One region of the uncultured Planococcus sp. genome, then DNA from elsewhere that is predicted to be linked to it. Evidence: riboswitches for the same ligand, from Rfam matches in the RefSeq annotation. Region 1 holds a riboswitch; each other region holds the start of a gene.
The links. Region 1 has a riboswitch for cobalamin ahead of Q0785_RS08795 (hypothetical protein). Riboswitches for the same ligand answer to the same signal wherever they lie in the genome.
Positions count from the first base shown of each region.

Region 1 (7,233 bases):
TTGATAATAGCTGGAGCAGCACCGATGAAAATCGGGTCATCCAATGGTCCGGCAATCAGGCTGATTGATTTGGTTTTTTCGATGATTGGAACTGCCTCTTCATTCCCATCCAGCGAATAATTCAAGTCAGTTACAGCAGCCATCACTTTATCATAAGTTTCCTTTTTCACTTGATCGGGTTTATTCAACACACGTGAAACCGTGGTCTGCGAAACACCTGCATGCTTAGCAACATCCGTAGTGGATACCAAATCCATCACCCTGCTTCCTATTTTTTTGAACAGCATTCATACAGTCATTCAGTTTGTGATATTCATTTTAAATTCACATACTTATTCACTATACCACGCAGGAGCAAACTCTACACTCTTTTATTATAATGAATGAATGTTTATTTCACAGAATAAAATATATACCCATTCGACTAGCCGAAAGGAATGAATAATAAATATGAATACCACCGACTACCTTAAGCGATTCAAAGCTTCACCCGTACAGGAGCATTACCTGCAGAACTTGGCTGAGCTGCAGTCTTTGCATATGCAGAATATCCCTTTTGAAAATTTGGATGTTATCCGCCGGACGCCGATCTATTTAAATATCAATAGCATTTACGACAAAATCGTCAATCAACACCGCGGCGGCTATTGCTACGAAATAAATGGTTTGTTCCATTGGCTGCTGAATGAATTGGGATTTGATGCAAAACTGATTTCCGCTACTGTACAAAAACCCGACGGTACATGGTCGAAAGCCGATACCCATGCAGCGATTCTCGTTGAGCTCGATACCCTCTATCTGGTCGATGCTGGATTCGGGGATTCCACCATCAGCCCAATTCCGCTCGGCGGTGAACGGCATACAGACCATAGCGGCACTTACCGTGTTGAACACGTTGATGAAGTCTACTACGACTTGATTCGTGAAACCGAAGATACGGAGAAAACACTATACCGATTTTCCATAGAAGCAAAACAGCTGGCTGATTTTCACGAAGGCTGTGTCTTCAACCAGGTTTCACAGGAGTCTCCTTTTACCCATGATGACCTAGTTACACGGGCTACTGAAAATGGCCGGGTGACGTTATCAGGCAGTCAGCTGACGCGTTCTGAAAATGGGAAAAAGGAAAAGACAGAATTGTCGGCTGCAGAAAAACAAAGTGTATTGAAGGAAGAATTCGGCATTGATTTGGATGTGCTTGAAAAACAGCACCAATAACAGCCTCTACTATGAATGGATCAGAAAACCCCGCTCATATTTGAGCGGGGTTTTCACTATTATTCGAAAGCTTCGGGATATACTGTTTTCGCTACCAGCTCGACAGCATCTCCGATTCTTGGTCCCGGACGGGAAGTGATATCGGAGTCCAGGAAAAACACCTGATCGTTTTGGATTGCTTCGATATCTTTCCAACCTTCGCGGCTTTTAATTTCGCCGATTGGGTCATCAATATAAGAGACTGTGGTCGCAATGATTTTCGGATTTCGTTTGATGACTTCTTCTTCAGAAATCTGCGGCCATCCTTCCAAATCGCCAAACAGGTTGTCGACATTGGCGTGATTCAATATTTCCTGCTGAAAAGTCTTCTGGCCTGTTGTATAGATTTCCGGTGAAGGGCTGATTTCGAAATACAGCTGTTTTTTCTCTTCCACGCTTGCTACTTTTCCCTGTACGCCTTCAATTTGCTGCTGAATGGCCCCGATCACTTCTTCGCCTTTGTCTTCCAAGCCCATTACAGTTGAAATTTGCTCGATGTCTCCGTAAACGTCGTCGAAGGATTCCGCTGATTCGATGACAAATACCTGTATGCCGGCTGCTTCCAATTCGTCGTAGCCGGTCGGTCCACCTGTCGAATAACCGATGACCACATCCGGTTCCAGTTCAATGATGCGTTCGGCATTGAAAGCCACCGAATCGGAAACACGCTCCACTTCGGCTGCCTCAGCCGGGTAGTTGTCGTAATCTGTCGCACCGACCACTTTGTCTCCAGCTCCGATTTCATAGAGGATTTCAGTATTGCTGGGAATCAATGACACGACAGTAGCAGGAACTTCTTCAAAAGTCAGCTCCTTGTCCAGGTCATCCGTCACGGTATAACTTGCCTGTTCTTCAACTTCAGCTGCTGCATCCGAATCAGCTGTTTGGGATGTGTCTGACTGGCAGGCGCCGAGCGTTAATGCCACTGCTCCGATGGATAGGTACTTGAATAGGGAAATTTTCATTGTTAGTTGGCCACTTCTTTCTTTTTGGTTTTTTTGGTTGGATAGGACTTGCTGACAAACGGAATTTCTTCCACGCCGTGGTGTTGATTGACATAAACAGCCATGGTAAAGAATACATTCGCCAAAAGATTGGCGTAATTGAAAAGGATTTCCGGAACTTCACGTTCCAAGCTTACTTTATGCAAGGCGCGGACAGATTTTTTCGCCTCACTACGGCATCCATGCAGGACACAAGCACCTATAGTCCCTTGAGGCAAAACGAAGTGGTCGATTTTGTCCCTTGTACAGTTGACATAATAATCATACATGTTACTTAACTCGATCAAATCTTCATCCCGGATAGCCAGTTTCCCTCGGACTGAGCCATTCAAATGATAGGCCATCGGCTGGAGAATCTGCAGGTCGCGCTGAACTGCAGCTACATCTTCTGTCAGCGCCAGGGCTTCCCCGATGTGTGTGGTCAATGAATCTGTTCTGATTTCAAAGTCCACTGTAGAGGCGGATTCCCGCATGAATGGATAACATAGGTAACGCATGTCTTTCTTCATCATTTCACCTCACTTTTGTCTGGTGAAAATCACTGCATTGAACGCTCTCATTAAACACCAAAAAGCCGCCCTCAAAAAAAGGGCGGCGCCATAGCTATTCAGAGACATACTCCAGCAGTCAAAAATAGAAACGTTGCCGTATGATTCCCTTATCTTCCGAAGAGTAAAAATACGTTCAAAAAAAGGTAGGTCTCCTGGCTTGTGCATCGATTTACTCTAAGAACCTTCCCGTCCCGATGACTAGTCATCGGAACAGTGGCATTTTCTTATTTCATACGCACTTACAGTTGCGGAAACAGCCCCGGAATCTAACCGGGTTCCCTGTTATGCTGACGAATCAGCACCTTTTTTCTGCATGATTATTCACTTGTTTTCAGTGTAGCATATTCCATTCGCCTATAGACAGCTAAAAAAATCTATTGTTCCTGGTTTGTCAGCAATTTCACTTTTCTCGGTTCTGCAAAAACAATCCGTTTATGCCACCTTAAATAAGGCGCATGCTCCGGGGAGACCGGAACTTTCATGCTCTTACGCAATCTATATACCGGATAGTCTTCTTCGGGAATCCGGCTCGAAATATGGAGCCTTCCCCCACCGGTGAAGGCAATATAACCTGCTGAGTACAAGGCGGCGTGATTAGCGCAAAGCAGAATGCCATTGAACGGATCCAATCGCTCTGAATCCGAACTGTCCTTCCACGGCTTCGCATGGGTCGCTTTTAAAACCTCTTCGACCCCGATGCCGCAAAGCGGACATTCGCCGTTCCATTGCGGCAGCAAACTTTCCCGAAATTGTTCTTTGCCTCTGCGCATTTTAGTTTTGATTTCAAGTTCCGCTTCGGCAATCAGCCCCAGCAATGGATTGTGCTCCGTTTTTTTGATCACTTCCATCGATAATTCCAACTGTTCCACTTCAATTGTAAAAATGTTCAACGAGCTGATCAGCTCCAGAAACTTCATCGCCAGTTCTTCATTGCAGGGATACAGATAGCCTGAATTGCCGCTGGCATCTTCCTGGAACGCGGAATACTTCACCGGCAATAAAGGCTCGATTTCCGCAAAGAATTCCTTCACTGACAAGGGCTTATCCAGTTCGCGATAGACAGTGTGTGCCACGAACGCGTCTTCATGTCCATTCTGCTGCTCATCCGGATTTTTCGGCTTCGTGCCTTTATGGCAATCTTCCCGTACTCGGCTGATGGCCATAAAGGAGCCTTTTACATAATGAAACACAATATCGCCTTTCTTCAATTCCTGCATCCGGTTCCACGAATGCGGCACCATGCCGGATTTGTCGATCTGCGGCGTCCAAAGAACCCCCGCATTGCGTTCTGCCTGATAAGTCTCTCCTTGCATAACAATAAAACTATTCATGAATTGCCTCCTAATGATGGTGATGCTTAAATTCATTCGTTCTTATGTAGTAGAGCAGATTATTCGAATCCAAACGCTTATCTCTAGTTTAACCCAAAACAAGAGACTTTGCCTGAGAAAAAGAAAAGCGGAAACGGCCGTTCAGCTCCGAAAGGCATAAGACGCGCTGACGAAGCGGCGTTTTTTGCCGCATAGTCAGTGTGGCTTATGACCCGAGGAGTTGGCCGTTGGAGCTGGACAAAAAGAAAAGCGGAAACGGCCGTTCAGCCCCGAAAGACATAAGACGCACCGACGAAACAGCTTCCCCGTACGCTTCATATCTTCTCAGCCATTTCACTTTTCCTTGGAGCAGTGGCTTTATACCACTGCCAGCAAAAGATGACGATGATGACCAAATCGATGAAGTCCCCACCATAATACATGATCATTCCTCCTGCTTCGGCTTGCTCTCTTGGCACACCGTCAGGCGGATAGGCGTAGATGAGTTTTGAAAGGATTTTATGAGCCGCCAACGACACGATCAAAACAATGGAACGGAACAAATAACCCAGGCGATGGCTTGTGACATCGATATAGAGGATAGAAGCAGTGAACAGGTAGCCTGCTAGAAATACATGCAGATGGATAAGGGCGTAAGCAATCAGCGACCGGTGCATAAGCTCATATAAATCCGTCATGTACAGCATATACAACCCGCCGGTATTGAGGATCCATGCGGTAATCGGGTTGCTCAACAAATGAAACAGCTGGCTCTTTAAAATTGAAGTAACCTTTCTTGCTGCAGAAATCGGCAGGGACCGCAACAGCAGAGTCATAGGCATGGCCAGCAATAATAGTAGAGGTGCCAGCATGCCAAGCAGCAGATGTGTCCACATATGTCCAGTGAAATCATCATGCGCTATATCCGCCAATGGCCCTGTAAAGACGGCTGCGATGCAAAAAACACCGAGGCTCCATAAAAAATAGCGATGGAGCGGCCACGCTTTTAAGCGCAAGCTCGTCAAAGCTGCTGCAAGTGGGTACAGCAAAAATGCCAAGAACAGCAAGATGACGACTAGTGTCTCCATAGACGCTAATCCCGTCTGCAGATTGTGCTCCATCTGGATTCCTCCCGTCTTTTATGTTAATTGGAAAGCCCATTGTCCATTGAGCCAGCTTTCCTCTTTATCCCCTCTACCCAATTTTCCATGCTTCTATGTTTAAGGTCTCGCTTTCACTAAAAAAAGACAGCCGCTTTTGAGAAAAGACGGCTGTCCGGTTCGATAAGTTTTTCACTCTACACATTCACGGATTCCTTTTCCTCGGTTTCTGAAAAAGCGGTAACCTGATTTCTTCCATGGTGCTTGGATTGGTAAAGTGCCTGGTCGGCTTCGCCAATCAGCTGATCCAGCGTTTTGTGGTAGGAATTCAAGGATATTCCCATAGATACAGTCAGCTTGCCTTCAGGTTGCAGCTCTTCACCCTCAAAATGATACTGTTCGATCCGTTCCCGAACCCTTTCAGCGATTTCCAGTGCTTCCGCATCATCTAGAGGATCGGTGATACAAAAGATGAATTCTTCACCGCCATAACGGGCGATATAATCTTTTTTTCGTGTATTGTCCCGCAGCAGCTGGCCAATCGACCGGAGCACAGCATCCCCTTTTTGGTGGCCATGCGTGTCGTTATAGGTTTTGAAGTAATCGACATCGATCATTACAATAGCCACTGGGACATATTGCGCCACCAGCATTTGAACTTTATTTCGGAAATAGCGGATATTGGGCAATTGTGTCATCGGATCCTGATTCGAATAAAATTCAAGTTCCTTGCGGACGAGGATGTGATGATTTTCCCCATTTGCGATCAATCCCATGGCCAATACAGCAACCATCGAAAAGAACATCATCGATAGTGTTATAAAAATCGTTGCCGGTGTAGTTACCAGCATCGTTATCGATTTAAGGACTTCGAATACAAGCAATCCCAGAACCATTCTCTTGATATCCAGCAAGGCAAAAAACTTATTGACGGTCTTCTTATCGCGGAACAAGCTGCCGATGATGACCGGCAACACCACTGTCTGCAATACACCTTCTATTGCGGTTGGACCACCTAGCGAATAGCGGTAGAACGACGGGAACACAGCAGACAGAATCCCAACTTTCCACCCTCCCACATAGGAGATGAAATAAAGCGGCACTTCCCGCAGGTCAAGCCTCATCCCTTCGTGGATATAAGGGTTGTACATGACTGAAAACGTTAAAAATCCGATGAACACTACACTCAACACCAATAAAAATGTTGATTCGGTTAAATCGGGGAATAATAATTCCTTAGCTTTTAAAGCCAGGTATAGCAGCGCGATGATCAACGCCATATTTTCAAGAAAGAAAAAAAGCAACGAATCCATTTATCCAACTCCCCGTAAAAACATTCTTTATTAGTTTACAATCATTGCGTCTAAAAATACAGATAAACTACAATATTTTACATACCTCTAGTATATAAACATAAGATATCGTCTTATTTCCACATTTCTCGCTTCATTTCCTAAAAAGCGGCAAAGGGTTCTATAGCCACCGACGTTACTGGTGGTAATAGAACCCTTTGCCGCTCTATGACCTAAAGCAGTTTCGACATATACAATTCGTTGGCATAGCTGTCGTTAATCCATATAGAATCCCGCTTGATTCCTTCTACTTGAAACCCCATTTTTTCATATAGTGCAATGGCAGCTTTATTATGCTCGAGAACGGTAAGTTCAATGCGGTGAAGCGCCTTTTCTTTGGCCCATTGCTCCAACGCCAGAAACAGCTCGGTGCCTCTGCCTTTTCCCCGCTCGTTTTGCCTAATGCCCAGCGCCACATAAACGGAATGCCGTTTCCGTTTGACTCCTTCGCCCATCGCAAACAAATAGCCTGTCAACTCCGACTCTTCTTCTGCCACCAGCACGATTGACTCATCCCCTGCAGCACCAAGGCGTTTCTTCAGCTGTTCGGCAGTGGTTTTTCGTTCTCCCGGCTCAAACAGCATCAAATTCGATTCTTCCACATGCTTCATGAGTGTGGTTAACTGAGCCGCATCTGCTGGAACTGCTTTTCTAATCAT
Region 1 covers NZ_CANMXD010000005.1:43,545-50,777, reverse strand. The annotation lists gene Q0785_RS08810 (LacI family DNA-binding transcriptional regulator) at 1-257, opposite strand, end outside; gene Q0785_RS08805 (arylamine N-acetyltransferase) at 451-1,218, shown strand; gene Q0785_RS08800 (ABC transporter substrate-binding protein) at 1,278-2,222, opposite strand; gene Q0785_RS08795 (hypothetical protein) at 2,225-2,770, opposite strand; cobalamin riboswitch at 2,937-3,133, opposite strand; gene Q0785_RS08790 (HNH endonuclease signature motif containing protein) at 3,187-4,143, opposite strand; gene Q0785_RS08785 (cytochrome c oxidase assembly protein) at 4,458-5,243, opposite strand; gene Q0785_RS08780 (diguanylate cyclase) at 5,420-6,535, opposite strand; gene Q0785_RS08775 (GNAT family N-acetyltransferase) at 6,748-7,233, opposite strand, start outside.

Region 2 (7,233 bases), on a different contig from region 1:
AAGCGGGAAATCGACTTTGGTTCGTCTATTGAACCGGTTGATCGATCCAACAGAAGGAAAAGTATTTATAGATGGTGAAAACTTGGCAGCAATGGACAAAAAAGACCTGCGCAGAGTGCGCCGCACAAAAATGAGTATGGTGTTTCAGAACTTTGCTCTTTTCCCGTACCTGACAGTTTTGGATAACGCCGCATACGGCTTGGAAATCCAAGGGGTCGATAAAGCGGAAAGACATAAAAAAGCAAAAGAATCTTTGGAAATGGTCGGTTTGGGCGGATACATAAACCAAGTGCCATCCCAGCTTTCAGGGGGCATGCAGCAGCGTGTCGGATTAGCCAGAGCGCTGGCGAACGACCCGGAAGTCATGCTGATGGACGAAGCATTCTCCGCACTGGATCCATTGATCCGAAAAGAAATGCAGGATGAATTATTGGATCTGCAGGAAACTATGCGGAAGACCATCATTTTCATCACGCATGATTTGGACGAGGCCTTGCGCATCGGCGATAAGATTGCGTTGATGAAAGACGGCTCTATCGTACAGGTCGGTACACCGGAAGAAATCTTGGTGAACCCGGCAAATGATTATGTTAAAAAGTTCGTTCAGGATGTCGACCGCTCGAAAGTATTGACTGCGTTCAATATCATGAAACGTCCTGAAACGATCAACATCGACAAGCACGGCCCGCGTGTCGCTTTGGAAAGAATGAAAGAAGAAGGCATCTCGAGCATTTATGTAACAGATAGCAAGCGGAACCTGAAAGGTTATGTAACAGCCGATGACGCTTCCGTTGCATTCAAAGCTGAAGTGAAAAGTCTTCTGGATATCCTGAAGACGGATGCACCGACTGTCACAAAAGACACTTTGATGAATGCGATTTTTGAAATCAGCCATAATTCCCCTGTTCCGATTCCGGTTGTGGAAGACGGCAAACTGCTCGGCATCATCGTACGCGGCGCCGTCATTTCCGCGCTTGCTGGACAAAGCGAGGTGAATCGCGACCATGCTTAATTTTATGGACAACATCCCGGAACTTCCGTTGGCTTCGCTAGTCTCGGATTTCACGGATTGGATATCAGATACGTTCGTTTTCCTGTTCGATCCTCTTAAAAATGAATTCGCGGACGGCTTGGAAAACTTTGCAGATGTACTTGCTGCAGTTCCGCCGCCGATTGTGATTCTGATCGTCGCGATACTGGCATTCTTCATCAGTGGAAAACGATTTGGATTGGCTGCATTTTCTCTAGTCGGATTATTGCTGGTCTGGAATCAAGGGCTGTGGGAAGAATTGATGCTGTCGTTTACATTGGTTCTTGTCGCAAGTCTCTTGTCGATCATTCTGGGAGTTCCGATCGGCATCCTGATGTCGAAAAGCAAAACAGCAGAAAACATCATTACCCCTGTTCTGGACTTTATGCAGACCATGCCGGCGTTCGTTTACTTAATACCGGCTGTGGCATTTTTCAGCATCGGAATGGTTCCCGGCATTTTCGCCTCACTGATTTTCGCCACTCCTCCGACTGTTCGTTTTACGAACCTCGGAATACGGCAAGTCTCAAAAGAATTGGTGGAAGCTTCTGAAGCTTTCGGCAGCACCGGTTCACAAAAGCTCTTTAAAGTGGAATTGCCGATGGCTAAACCAACGATCATGGCCGGCATCAACCAAACGGTTATGCTGTCGCTGTCGATGGTCGTTATCGCATCGATGATCGGTGCACCGGGTCTCGGCAGGGAAGTCCTTTCTTCCTTGCAGCGTGCTGATGTAGGAACCGGATTTGTAGCCGGTTTGGGGATTGTTATTTTGGCAATCATCATCGACCGGTTTACGCAAAGTTTCACCGGACAAAAAAGAGTGAAAACCTAAGTTTGGGATTCCTGAAAGAAAAGTACCAATAAACTCTAAAGAAAAAGGAGAATGATTATTTTATGTTCAAATTACAATGGAAACATTTAGGGCTTATGTTCGTACTTATGCTGACACTTGTTGTAGCAGCGTGCGGAAATGACGAAGAAAGTTCAGACACAGGAACTGCTGAAGGTTCCGATTCTGAAGGCGTGAACTACGGTGAAGAGTTAGGTTATAAAATCACAGGCATTGAAGCAGGCGCAGGCGTAGTTGCTGCATCTGAAGCAGCAACAGAAGAGTATGAAAGTCTTGAAGGCTGGGAAGTTGTCACTTCTTCAAGCGGCGCGATGGCTACAGCTTTAGGCGAAGCGATCGACAACGAAGAACCGATCATCGTCACGGGCTGGAGCCCGCACTGGAAGTTCCAGAAGTATGATTTGAAATACCTTGAAGATCCTAATGGCGTATTCGGCGATGCTGAAACGATCAACACAATGGTACGTGAAGGTTTAGAAGAAGAAAAACCTGAAGCCTACACAATTCTTGATCAATTCCAATGGGAGTCTGCTGATATCGAAAGCATCATGCTGGAAGTTTCAAATGGCGCAGATGTTAAAGAAGTTACAACTGCATGGGTAGAAGAAAACAGTGATAAAGTTGCTGAATGGACAGCCGGTACAGAAGCAGTAGACGGCACAGAAATTGAGTTGGCTTACGTGGAATGGGATACAGAAGTCGTTTCAACGAATGTTGTCGGAAAAGTTTTGGAAGACCAAGGCTTTGAAGTAACATTGACGCCGCTTGACAATGCAGTTATGTGGCAGGCTGTTTCTGAAGGACAAGCAGACGGAATGGTAGCGGCATGGTTGCCGGGAACCCACGCCACTCAGCTTGAAACTTATGGCGACAGTGTAGTCGATCTTGGAGTTAACCTTGAAGGCGCTAAAATCGGATTTGTCGTTCCAGCTTATATGGACATCGATTCAATCGAAGATTTAACACCAGCTGAATAAGTAATTCTTATAGCAGAGACTGAACCCCGAATGGCAGGCACTTAATAAGTGTCGCCATTCGGGGTTTCATTTATTTCAGGCTGTCTTTCGCTGTTATCTAGTGGTTAAAATCATTCCATATTACGGAGGGTCAACAGCTGTGCTTGAGAAATCACGTCGATGTGTTTGTCTCCTTTCCTATAGGAGACTGATGCACCTTCCCGTTCTTGCTTTTCCCAACCACTCAGTTTCAAAACGATTTCATAACTAAGTGGAATGCCATTTTCTTCAGAGGCTTTTTTCCAAGTATAACTCCTGGAATCCTGATTTTTTTCAATTAATGCTGCTTTTTTAGGGATTGGAAAATCAGCATAATCTTCAGAGGTCTCATAAGAAAAAAACGTGTTGTAATAGAAGGTTCCCCCTGCAAAGAGCAGTAAGGCAATTAGAAACAAACTCATCTTTCTTTTCAATTTTTTTCACCTCTTCCGCAACATTCTTTTTATATAATACAACCCCTATGACTATATCTGTGGAGGGCAGCCTTATGTATAAAAGGACACCGTATATGGAGAATTGGTTTCATGTCTTCCGGTATAACGACAGCAGAAAATTTCGGATATATATAAAAGGGGATTTTCCTTGTCTACTAGTTGAGAAGGCTGGCGCTCAGAGGGAATGCAAGCGTTCTGTAGAGAAGGAAGTACGTGATCATGGCGTGGGAATTGAAGTGCAGGCGTGAATAGTTTAGCGCAGTTGATCAACTCTCAAATCGAGCTTGACTGCCCAAGATTATCCAGTGTAAGCTTGATGAAACATAAATATAATATCAGTAAGAGGTGCCCTTCGGGGAGAATAGGGAATGAAGTGGAAATCTTCAGCGGTCCCGCCACTGTAACGGGGAGTTTTATGGAAATAGCCACTGGACTTTTGTCTGGGAAGGCCTGTGAAATGACGATCCGGAGCCAGGAGACCTGCCTGCTTACTTTCTGCTTATAGACCATGGAAAAGTCTTTAGTTTATTTGTTCGCGCAAATAAACTGAAGGCTTTTTCTTTTTAGTATAGAAGGGAGAAGAAAAAGATGGATTTATTGAAGCAAACGATTGGACGTATTGAGGGCTTGGATCTGGAAATGATGGACATGGCACAGAGTCGGGTGGACAGTCTCATCAAGCCGCCGCATAGTCTGGGAAGACTGGAAGACCTGGCTGTACAGCTGGCGGGAATATATGGAGAACTGTATCCTGTGGTGGATCAAAAGGCGATTGTGGTGATGGCTGCTGATCATGGCGTGTATGAGGAAGGGGTTTCTTCCAATCCACAAGAGGTGACGTTTGCACAGACGATGTTCATCGCAAAAGGCATAACCGGAGTCGGTGTATTAGCGAAGCCGGCCGGTGCGAAAATCGTCACCGTGGATATCGGGGTAAAAGGGGACTTTCCAAGTGATGCCGGAGTGATTGACCGGAAGATTAAGCAAGGCGCAGGCAATATCGCGACAGGGCCTGCAATGACCATAGAAGAAGCAATCGGGTCGCTCGAAGTGGGAATAGAAATTGCTGAAGCCGAAATTAGAAACGGCGCCCGCATCCTGGGAACCGGCGAAATGGGCATCGGCAATACGACACCGAGCACGGCGATTCTGTCTGTTCTGGGGGACATTCCACCTGAGGAGATTACCGGCAACGGGGCAGGGGTCGGCAATGGCGGAATTTCACATAAAGTGAGGGTCATCAAGACGGCGATTGAGGTCAACAATCCGGATAAGCGCGATGCGATTGATGTCCTTGCTAAAGTCGGCGGCCTGGAAATCGGAGGAATGGCAGGTGTCATGATCGGTGCGGCAGCCAACCGTGTGCCGGTTGTGCTGGACGGCTATATTTCCACGATTGCGGCGCTGCTCGCTGTTGCGATTGAGCCGAAAGTGAAAGATTACTTGATCCCTTCACATGCAAGTGCCGAACCGGGCGGCAAAAGAGCCAGTGAACTGCTGGGCATCAGACCGCTGCTGCACATGGATATGTGTTTGGGTGAAGGATCGGGCGCCGCTTTAGCATTCCCGCTCGTAGAAGCAGCCTGTAACATGATGAGAGAGATGGCCACCTTTTCTGAAGTGGGCCTTGAAATTTGATGTAACGGAACCATAGGATATTCATTCCAGTGACAACAAGTGATGACGAGATGCTGAAAGGATGAATCGATGTTTACGAGAGAAGAAAAAGAAGGCGTATATAAAGCGATTTACAATAGAAGAGATATTCGAACCTTTTTGCCGACAGCCATTCCGGAGGAGCTGATCGCCAATATCCTGGATGCGGCTCACCATGCGCCGTCTGTAGGGTTTATGCAGCCATGGAACTTCATCTTAGTGTCTTCGCCCGAAACAAAAGAAAAATTGGCTTGGGCCGCAGACAAGGAGCGGCGGGCACTGGCCATCCATTATGAAGGGGAGAAGGAAAACAAATTCCTTGATCTGAAAGTTGAAGGGTTGAAACAAGCGCCGGTGACGATTTGTGTGACATGTGATCCTACACGCGGCGGCTCACATGTCCTGGGACGCAATTCCATCCCCGAAACAGATGCGTTATCAACTGCCTGCGCCATTCAAAATATGTGGTTGGTTGCCTGTGCAGAAGGATTGGCGATGGGATGGGTAAGCTTCTACAAGAAAAATGATGTCCGGGATATTCTGGACATCCCGCCGCATATCGACCCGATCGCCTTACTTTCGCTTGGCTATACCGAAGATTATCCCGACGAGCCAATTCTGGAAACAGCGGGATGGGAAAAAAGGCGTTCGTTGGAAAACCTGGTTTTCGAAGATAAATGGAATGGAAAATAGAGTTTCTAAATGAAAAGGGCAGGAGACGCGATGGGTTCATCAGCGTCTCCTGCCCTTTTTCATTTGGTGTGGTTCTTTTACTGCTTGACCGGACCTTTATTGATTTCCGTCAATGCAGAATTGACTTCGAAAATCTTTGCATGTACCGGTGATATGCCAAAGCCCGCTAACCGTTCAGTGTGCATCTTCACATATTTTTCCGCCGCGCCTTTTGTCTCGAAAAGGTAAATTCCGCCGGCTTCTTTGGTTTCCGGGCTTTCGGTCCAGATTTTCCAGATAAAGCCCTTTTCATTGTTGATGCTTGTTGCCAGTTCGGAAAATGCCTTAGCCATCTCGTCTCCGAAAGGGCCATTCATCTCAAAATCCACTTGTAGGATATACGCCATCTTGTTTCCTCCTCATTTTTTAATCAATGTGAAATAGGCTTCGCCTAAAATTTCATTTGCTTGATAATAACCTGGTGAAAGTTCCTTTTCAATAAACGAGTTCACTTCTGTCAGCTCCACATCGTACATGACTTCGATTTCCTTGGAAAAAAGCAATTGTTCTTTTTCCAACAACTGCGAAAGCGCGGGTTGAGGCTTTGCTTGCAGTTCGTCCTGATTCAGCACTTGCTTCAAGCCATCCACATAGGATTCGAATGGGCGGCCGCCGACAAGTTTTATGCCTTTGTTTTCTTCATTGACCATAATGATGGATGGAAAGCCTCTGGCACCCAGACTTCTGGCGAGAGCGAAGTCCTCGTTTAACGCTTGTTGTCCGGCTGGCAGTTCGGCTTGTTTGACGATGGCTTCACCGTCGAGTCCCATGTTGTTGACGATCTCGATCATAACAGACGGTTCTGAAATGTTTTGGTTGAATGCGAAGAGCGCTTCTCTTGCACGGCGCAGGTATTCATTGGCTCTGGTGTCGTTGTGGTTTTCCTGAATCACTTTAAAGACTCGTGAAGGGGGATAAGACGACTGTACGGGATTGTCGATCATCAATGTGCCGTCGATCGGCATCCTTGAATGATCACCGACTTCTCTCCAATGGCCTGCGACATCGGCTGGCTTGTAGATGCCGTTTGCCGGATCGATCGGTCCATCATGCCATTTTTCCAGCAACCCGCCCATTACGGTCTGGAAGTTGAAATGCTCACCATATTGCTCTGTGAAACGGCGAAGCACTGGTTCAATAGCCCAGCAATGGGAGCAGATCGGGTCTGTTACGTAGTAAAGCGTAACCGATTTCTTAGGTTTATTGAAATCGATCAGCCCTGTTTCCTCTTCTTCCGCAACTCCGCAGATGCCTGTTTCGATATCACACATCATATTGTTTTTCATTCTAGTTCCTCCTCTTGTTAAACTGGCTCTAACTGAGCGTTTTTGGGTAGCTTATTTGCTTTACAATTCGATCTTAAGCCATAATGAAAACAATCAACACCAATAGTTCCGGGGATGTGTCGCTTATGCAACACATTCAGGAAATTGTCGGAAAAGGAGTGGCAGCGAAATGGCAGAAATCAAGACGGATCCCCGTGTGATCCGGACCCGCAAATTGATCATGGAT
Region 2 covers NZ_CANMXD010000009.1:165,039-172,271, reverse strand. The annotation lists gene Q0785_RS14280 (glycine betaine/L-proline ABC transporter ATP-binding protein) at 1-1,012, shown strand, start outside; gene Q0785_RS14275 (proline/glycine betaine ABC transporter permease) at 1,005-1,865, shown strand; gene Q0785_RS14270 (glycine betaine ABC transporter substrate-binding protein) at 1,928-2,860, shown strand; gene Q0785_RS14265 (hypothetical protein) at 2,971-3,312, opposite strand; cobalamin riboswitch at 3,660-3,836, shown strand; gene cobT (nicotinate-nucleotide--dimethylbenzimidazole phosphoribosyltransferase) at 3,922-4,971, shown strand; gene bluB (5,6-dimethylbenzimidazole synthase) at 5,041-5,682, shown strand; gene Q0785_RS14250 (monooxygenase) at 5,760-6,068, opposite strand; gene Q0785_RS14245 (DsbA family protein) at 6,081-7,007, opposite strand; gene Q0785_RS14240 (TetR/AcrR family transcriptional regulator) at 7,177-7,233, shown strand, end outside.
Region 2: another riboswitch for cobalamin. It lies ahead of cobT (nicotinate-nucleotide--dimethylbenzimidazole phosphoribosyltransferase); the one in region 1 lies ahead of Q0785_RS08795 (hypothetical protein).

Region 3 (7,233 bases), on a different contig from region 1:
CTTCTGCTGGCGCGCCAGATGATAGAAAAAGGCAAAGCCGGCATAAAAATAGATGCCTTCCAGGTTGATGGAATTGACGCTCAGCTTGAACAGGCTTTGCGGCGTCGGATTTTGCCGGAATTCCTCGTAGGCATCCAAAATCAACTCGTTGCGCTTTTGGACAACCGGATCGCTTTTCGCCTGGTCGAAGCGCGCATTCTGCTCACTGACCGAGACCAGCGAACTTAAGATATAGGAATACGACTCGGTATGGACCGCTTCCTGTTGGGAAATGACCGCGAAAATGGCCTTGAAGCTGGAGTCCGTGACATAATCCATCGCCTGGCTCATTGTCGGCGTCTGCAAACTGTCGAGTGAAGCCAGCTGCGTATTGATGCGCAAAAAGACGTCTTTTTCCACATCAGTCAAGCTGTCCCATTGCTTGATGTCGTCCTGCATATTAATCTCCTGCGCTTTCCAAAAATTAGCTAAAAGCGCCTGGTACAGATCGTACATTTGCGGATAAGCGATATCGTTCCAGTTCAATAAGCCCGAAGACTGGCCGTTCAAGACGCCAGTCGATTTGTTCGGATGTTCCGGATTCAGTAATTTAATCTTTGTCAACGGTTCATGTATGGTCATGAAGATCCTCCTTTAGCTTTGGCATGCTTCGCATTCTTCGATTTCCGCCTGTGATGTGCTGCGGACATAATAGGTCGTCTTCAGATGTTGCTGCCACGCTTCCAGATGAAGCTCCAGCAATTCCTTCGCTTTAATGGTATGCGGCACGTAAAAGTTAAAGCTGATGGATTGATCGATATGCCGCTGGCGTGCTGCGTTCTGGCGGATGCTCCATTTCTGGTCCAGTATGTGGCGTGCACGGCGGTAATAATCATAAGTGTTGTGATCCAAATCTGGCGCTGTCACTTTGAACTTGAAATTCTTTTTCTCTTCCGCGTATTCGACGGCATATAGGGGATCGATGCCATCTGTCGAACCGCCGATTTTTGCAGTCGACGAGTTCGGTGCCACGGCCATCATCCAGCCGTTGCGGACACCGGTTGCTGCAACTTCCTGCTGCAACTGGTTCCAGCGTTCACCTTTGTAATTCCGGCGCTCAAAATACTCGCCTGTCTGCCACTCAGATCCTGAAAACTTACTGAAGGCTCCTTTTTCTTCGGCCAGCTTCATTGAAGCGCGGATCGTTTGATAAGCGATTTCTTCGTACAGCGTATCCGCAAATTCAACGGCTTTTTCCGTTTCCCAATGGATGCCTTCAAGCGCCAGGAGATGGTGCCAACCAAAAGTTCCTAATCCTCATTTCTATTCAATAAAGGTCGTAAGCCTTTATCCGTTCTCTTATGAACTGCTGCATGTCACCATGCAGATTAGACTATATCACGTTCCTTTTTTAAGGAACCCCTGCTTTTCCACTATCATAAACTTATAGTGTACTCTACTCCCTTGTCTCCTCTAAGGAGTGGTTTCGATAGTCGTTAGGCTTTTATATCTCAACTGTTTTATATAAATAATTTGGGAAATTATCGTTTTTTAGTCTAGCTCGGATAGTAGTACGCTTAATCTCGGTTAATTTTGCACACTCAGATATGCTTAGATAACAAATTCCATCAACTAAGATTTCTTTTCTATGAGGCATATTTTTTTTCATGCTTTCCACAGCCAACTTAGGCTTAGGAACTCCTTTATTACTTGAAACCCATCCGCTCATACTTTTTTCTTTATACAGCTGCCTTCTTATTTCTTTCCAGTCACTTATATGAGTTCTTCCGAAAAAAGGATTTTTTTCTCCTGTTTTCAAAGAAGCTTTTTCTGAGAGTAGCTTTTTAACTTCCTCAGAGTGGCTTCTCCCATAAAAATGATTTCCACTCCCTGTCATTTTTTCTGATTTGAGTCTTCGCTCTGCTTCAGAAAATAGCCGACCTTTTGTTCCTGTACCACCTAAAGTTAAGTTATATCCGTGAGCAAAACTGTTATATTTTACGACATAATATGCCTCAAGAGCATAAAGTTCTTCTTGGGTGAACTTTTCATTTTCTTCTATTACAGTGAAAACAAAAGCTTCTTCTCCGTACTTATTAAAACTTTTTTGAAGATGATCGTTTTTGTGTCTATTTTTTCTTAGTTCTGAGAAGTGACCAATTTTCCGCCTATTTAAATTTACAGTTTCCCCGATATAATACTTACCCGTTTCGTTATTTAAAATCGAATAAATTCCCTTCATTACTTTGTCCTCCTTTCCTTTAGATTCAATTGAGATAATTTAGCACGGGATTGTCTCGTTTGAGAGTTTCCCCGTTTAACAGGGTTTTCTTAAAGAGTTACCCCTTTAAGCCACTGGATACTCAATGGCGCGGTATTTTTTATTCGTGGCATCAGCCTGCCCGACAGAAATCGTATTCAAGTCGATGACGTTATCCAGCATGCGCACCTGAACCCGTATCACCCGCTCTAACACGTCCGCTTTGACCGCTCTCGGCAAGTTGACGGATGACAAGTTACAGACAACAAAATCCCCCGGCTTGCGAACCATGACAAGGTTGCCGTCTTCATCGGTATATTCTTTCATGATGGTTGTTGCAGACATATTTTGTGTTATTTCTGTACACAAATTACTGCAGTAGATCGATGTAAGCCCTCTGCCTCTTGTATGCTTGTTCGGATTTTGGCGGTTCACTTCGTCCCGGTAGAACATATACGGTGTGCCGGTTTCCAGCTGCGACACCATGATGCGCGCCATAATCTCCATCGCGCGGTAAGTTTTGCGCGGCAATAGCGGATGTTCCACAGCTTCCTGGTATTTCTCGCTGAAGTATTTTTCATCGGTTTCATCGTAAAAGTCTTCGAGACCCAACGCGTTGCCGTTTTCGTCTTTCCAGCCCATCACTTGCTTGATCTGATGCGGACAGAAGGTATGCCATTCCCCAATGCTGCGGCCCGTTTCGTCCTTTTCCTGCAGCCGTTCCATAAACAGATCCGGAATCGACACACCGGTGAAAATATCGTGCGCTTTGCGGCGTTCGTCACCGTTATTGGTCTTCAGATCCAAAAATCCGTTCATGATATCCTTGTGGAAAACGTCCAAGTAAATCGCCACTGCGCCTTGGCGCTGGCCCAGCTGATCGACACTGACGGCCGTATCATTGACCAGTCGGATCCACGGCACGACGCCTGACGAATTGCCTTTGAACTTTTTGATGTCCGAGCCCAAAGCCCGCACTTTTCCGTAATAGATGCCGATACCGCCGCCATCTTTGCTGAGGCGTGCGATGTCCCAGTTGTTCAAATAGATGCCATCCAATGAATCATCGACGGTATCGATAAAGCACGAAGACAATTGGCCGAAGCTCTTTCCGGCATTCGATAAAGTCGGGGTCGCTACTGTCATATACAGATGGCTCATTGCCCAGTAGGCTTCTTTGACCAGTTCCAACCGTTGGTCTTTCGATTCGTTTTGCATCAAGGTCATCGCAATGACCAAAAAACGTTCCTGTGGAAGTTCGAACAAGCGTCCTTCATAATCTTTCGCCAAATAGCGGTCAGCCAGCAGAAACAAGCCGATGTAGTTGAACAGCAAATCCCGCTCCGGTGCAATTTCCTGTCCCAATTCAGTGATTTCTTCTTTCGAATACGCCGCAAGGAGCTCTTCGGAATAAATACCGATCTGTGTAAGCTCGTCAATCAGCCCATAGAAATCGCCGTATTTCTTTGAAGCGGAAAATCTGCGGCTGTCTGCAGCTTTTCCGTACAAGTCGACTGCATACAATTCTGCCGCCACGTATGTCCAATCCGGTTCATCCATGGTGATGCGGTTCAAAGCATAAAGCAACGACTGTTCTCCTTTTGCCTGTCCAGCCAACTTTGCTGCCCGTTCCAGCAGTTCACGCGTATCCAGTCCATATACATCCGTTGCCCGTTGAAGGGCTCTTTCCACTGCATTCATTTCTGTTGCTTCGATTTTCGTATTCATATCAGCACAACTCCTTTGCGTATTCGTTCACTTTCATGCGCCGCTGCTTGCGTTCCTGGGCGCTTTTGAATAGCTTTTCTTCGGCAGCCGTTTCCGGAATCACACCAGTTACAGGTGTCGGTTTGCCTTCGCTGTCGACTGCCACCATCGTCAGGATTGCCGTAGTCGTTAAACTTTTTTCACTGGTTTCAATATGCTGGCATTCGGCTTTGACGTATACTTCCATCGATGTTCTGCCTGTTGAAATGACCACACCTTCCAAAATGAGGATATCTCCCACTTTCGCAGAAGACAGGAAATTTACGGTGTCAATCGACGCTGTCACAACTGCTTTGCCACTGTGTCTCATCGCTGTGATAGCGGCAATCTCATCAATATAAGCCAATACCGTGCCTCCGAAAATGGTGCCCATATGGTTGGTGTCCGGGGGCAGCACCAGCCTTGTTTGAATGGTTCTTGCTACGCCTGCTGCTAACGGTTCCGTCATCTGCATTCAATCCTCCATCTCTGAGTAAAAAGAAAAAACCCCATCCTCTCAGGGAGGATGGGGTTGAAAACGCAGAATATCAGATGAAAACAGCAGAAAAGGGCTGTTCCACACATAAATACCTTTGTTATCCCTCTCAGCTCCCGGAGAAGATCATAAACGATAACGAAGGCAGGTCTCCTGGCTTGTGCGTCATCCTCTGCTATCTCCTTCCCGCCCATTGGACAGTGGATTGCGATAGCTCGTCAGCACTTACAGTTGCGGGAACAGCTCCGGAATTTAACCGGCTTCCCTATTAAGCCTTTTCAGGCACCTTCGTTATTGGTTCTACTATATATAGTTTTTATTTTCATCAAATCACTAAATATTGTATTTCTAAACTATAAATCACTTTCATTGCTTTGACAAGAAATTTTTCAACCTTCTGGTTGGGTGAAGGTTTTATTTGATCGTCAAATGCCGCTTCAACGCCTGCTTAACTGTACCCATAGTTGTCAATTGGCTGAAATCTACACGTGCTTCAATCGCTTTCAAAGCCAATTCTGGCCGAATTCCGGTGAAAATCAGTTGAATGCCGAGCAAGCGCATGATGTGATCGACCTTGTAGAGAAACTCCGCTACGACATTATCGATATTGTAGATGCCGGATACATCGATGATGAGGCATTGCAGGTTCTCCCCTTGAATTTTTTGCGGGATGATATCAAGCAGCCGATTGCTTCGGTCACCATCGACAGAACCCACAAGCGGCAACACGGCCAGGCCATCAATGATCGGAACGATGGGGGTCGATATTTCGTTTTTCAATTGCAATAAGTCCCGCTCCGTTTGTTTTTGCGCGCTGATGTCATGGATGATCGATTGAATGGCAACCGTTTCTCCATACTGAACGGGATAACAATACAACTCTACATCTGCTAGGGTCCCATCAAAACGTCTAACGGTGGTCTCCATCAATTCTCCGATCGCGCGGTCTTCCATGCCCGTGCGGATGCGTTCAGTGATGAGCTCTTTATAGTCTTCAGTAAAAACATCCACCACATTCGCACCGATGAGCGTCTCTTTGCTGGCTTTGAAAAAATCCGATCCCGGCTGATTTATATATAGGACTTTCTGATTTGAATGGATGATGGTCGTTTCGTTCGAATACTCCGCTATTTGCTGATAGATTTCTTCTTTTTCAGTAATGCTCAGTTGTGGTACTGGCGATAAACTTGGCATTTTTTCTCACTCCTTCTGGCTAAGAAACTGCCTTATCCTCTATTTTACACTTTTTCAGAAAAACTTTCAGGGTCTGCAGATGTTTCAAATATCTGAATCATTCCTTTATTTACACTTCTATTTCAAAACTTGTAAAACAGAAAAATTATGCTATGATAAGAAATTGTGATTTCGGAATATCTTTTTGACACCGTTTTTGGAAATACAGTAACGTAAAGTTATGGCAAATGGAGATACACCATGAAACAATTAACAGGAAATGCTTTTCATTACGGCTGGGTCATTATCGCGATTGCAGCCTTGTCCCAATTTTTCTCTGGCCCCGGACAAACTTATTCCAACTCGATTTTCATCGATTATTATATAGAAGACTTCGGCTGGAGCCGCTCGACGGTTTCCGGCATCTACTCAGCTGCCACCTTAACCGCTGGCTTCCTGCTGTTTTTTGTCGGTCGGCTGATTGACCGCAACGGTTCACGAAAAATGGCGGTTGCTGTTTCCATCGCCCTTGCGGTGGCCTGCTTCTTCAACAGTTTCGTAACAAGTCTCGTCATGCTGTTCATCGGCTTCTTTTTTATCCGGCTGCTTGGACAAGGTTCCATGGCGCTCATCTCAAGCTCACTCATCCCCCAGTGGTTTGTCAAAAAGAGAGGGCGCGCCATCAGCATTGCCGCAATCGGCGGATTGGTCAGTTCCGCTGCTTTCCCCCTGCTGAATGTTTGGCTGATCGAGTCATTCGGCTGGCGCAGTTCGTGGCTTATTTTAGGGGTCATCATCATTGTTTGCTTTACACCGCTTGCTCTTTTCCTCATTCAAAATTCTCCTGAAGAAATGGGTTTATTGCCGGACAACGGCGATAAACTAAGGAAAGAACCTGAAAAAATGGCCATTGAAGAAGTCAGCTGGTCGGTGAAGGAAGCTTCAAAAACCCGAGCATTCTGGTTATTGCTGCTATGCGCCGCCATTCCCGGAATCGTCAATACCGGCTTGACCTTCCACCTGGTTTCCATCTTCGCTGAAAAATCCCTATCCCTTGAAACCGCCGCAGGCATTTTGAGCTTAACGGCATTGATCGGTTTGCCGGTCACATTCATCACTGGCATCCTATTGGAAAAAGTAAAAGTTCAATACATGTTGACGATCGTTTTTGCAGGGGAGCTCCTATCGTTGTTTCTCCTGCAGAAAGCTGACTTTTTGGCAGCCGCCGTCATTTTCGGCCTGGTCTGGGGCGTCAGCATGGGAATCGAGCGGATCGTCATGGCTGTCGTCTGGCCCAATTACTTTGGCCGGAAACACATTGGCAGCATCAGCGGCATCTCGATGGCGATGGTCGTCACGGGATCTGCACTTGGCCCGTTGCCGCTCGGCATCGCCTTCGATCTGTTCGGCGGCTACATTGAAATCCTCTGGACGCTGATGATTTTTCCGGTTTTCGGCATCATTTCGGCTTTGCTGGCGAATCCACCGATGAAGGAAGTGCCTGCAAAAGAACCCGTTATTGAAGAGATTTATGGACCTCCAGAAAACCCCTTACTCGCGGAGTAAAGGGTTTTTTTGA
Region 3 covers NZ_CANMXD010000010.1:20,156-27,388, forward strand. The annotation lists gene Q0785_RS14575 (ribonucleotide-diphosphate reductase subunit beta) at 1-621, opposite strand, end outside; partial or broken gene Q0785_RS14580 (ribonucleoside-diphosphate reductase subunit alpha) at 634-1,296, opposite strand; gene Q0785_RS14585 (NUMOD3 domain-containing DNA-binding protein) at 1,484-2,221, opposite strand; partial or broken gene Q0785_RS14590 (ribonucleotide reductase N-terminal alpha domain-containing protein) at 2,345-3,967, opposite strand; gene Q0785_RS14595 (acyl-CoA thioesterase) at 3,969-4,454, opposite strand; cobalamin riboswitch at 4,607-4,786, opposite strand; gene Q0785_RS14600 (PAS domain S-box protein) at 4,896-5,675, opposite strand; gene Q0785_RS14605 (MFS transporter) at 5,916-7,220, shown strand.
Region 3: another riboswitch for cobalamin. It lies ahead of Q0785_RS14595 (acyl-CoA thioesterase); the one in region 1 lies ahead of Q0785_RS08795 (hypothetical protein).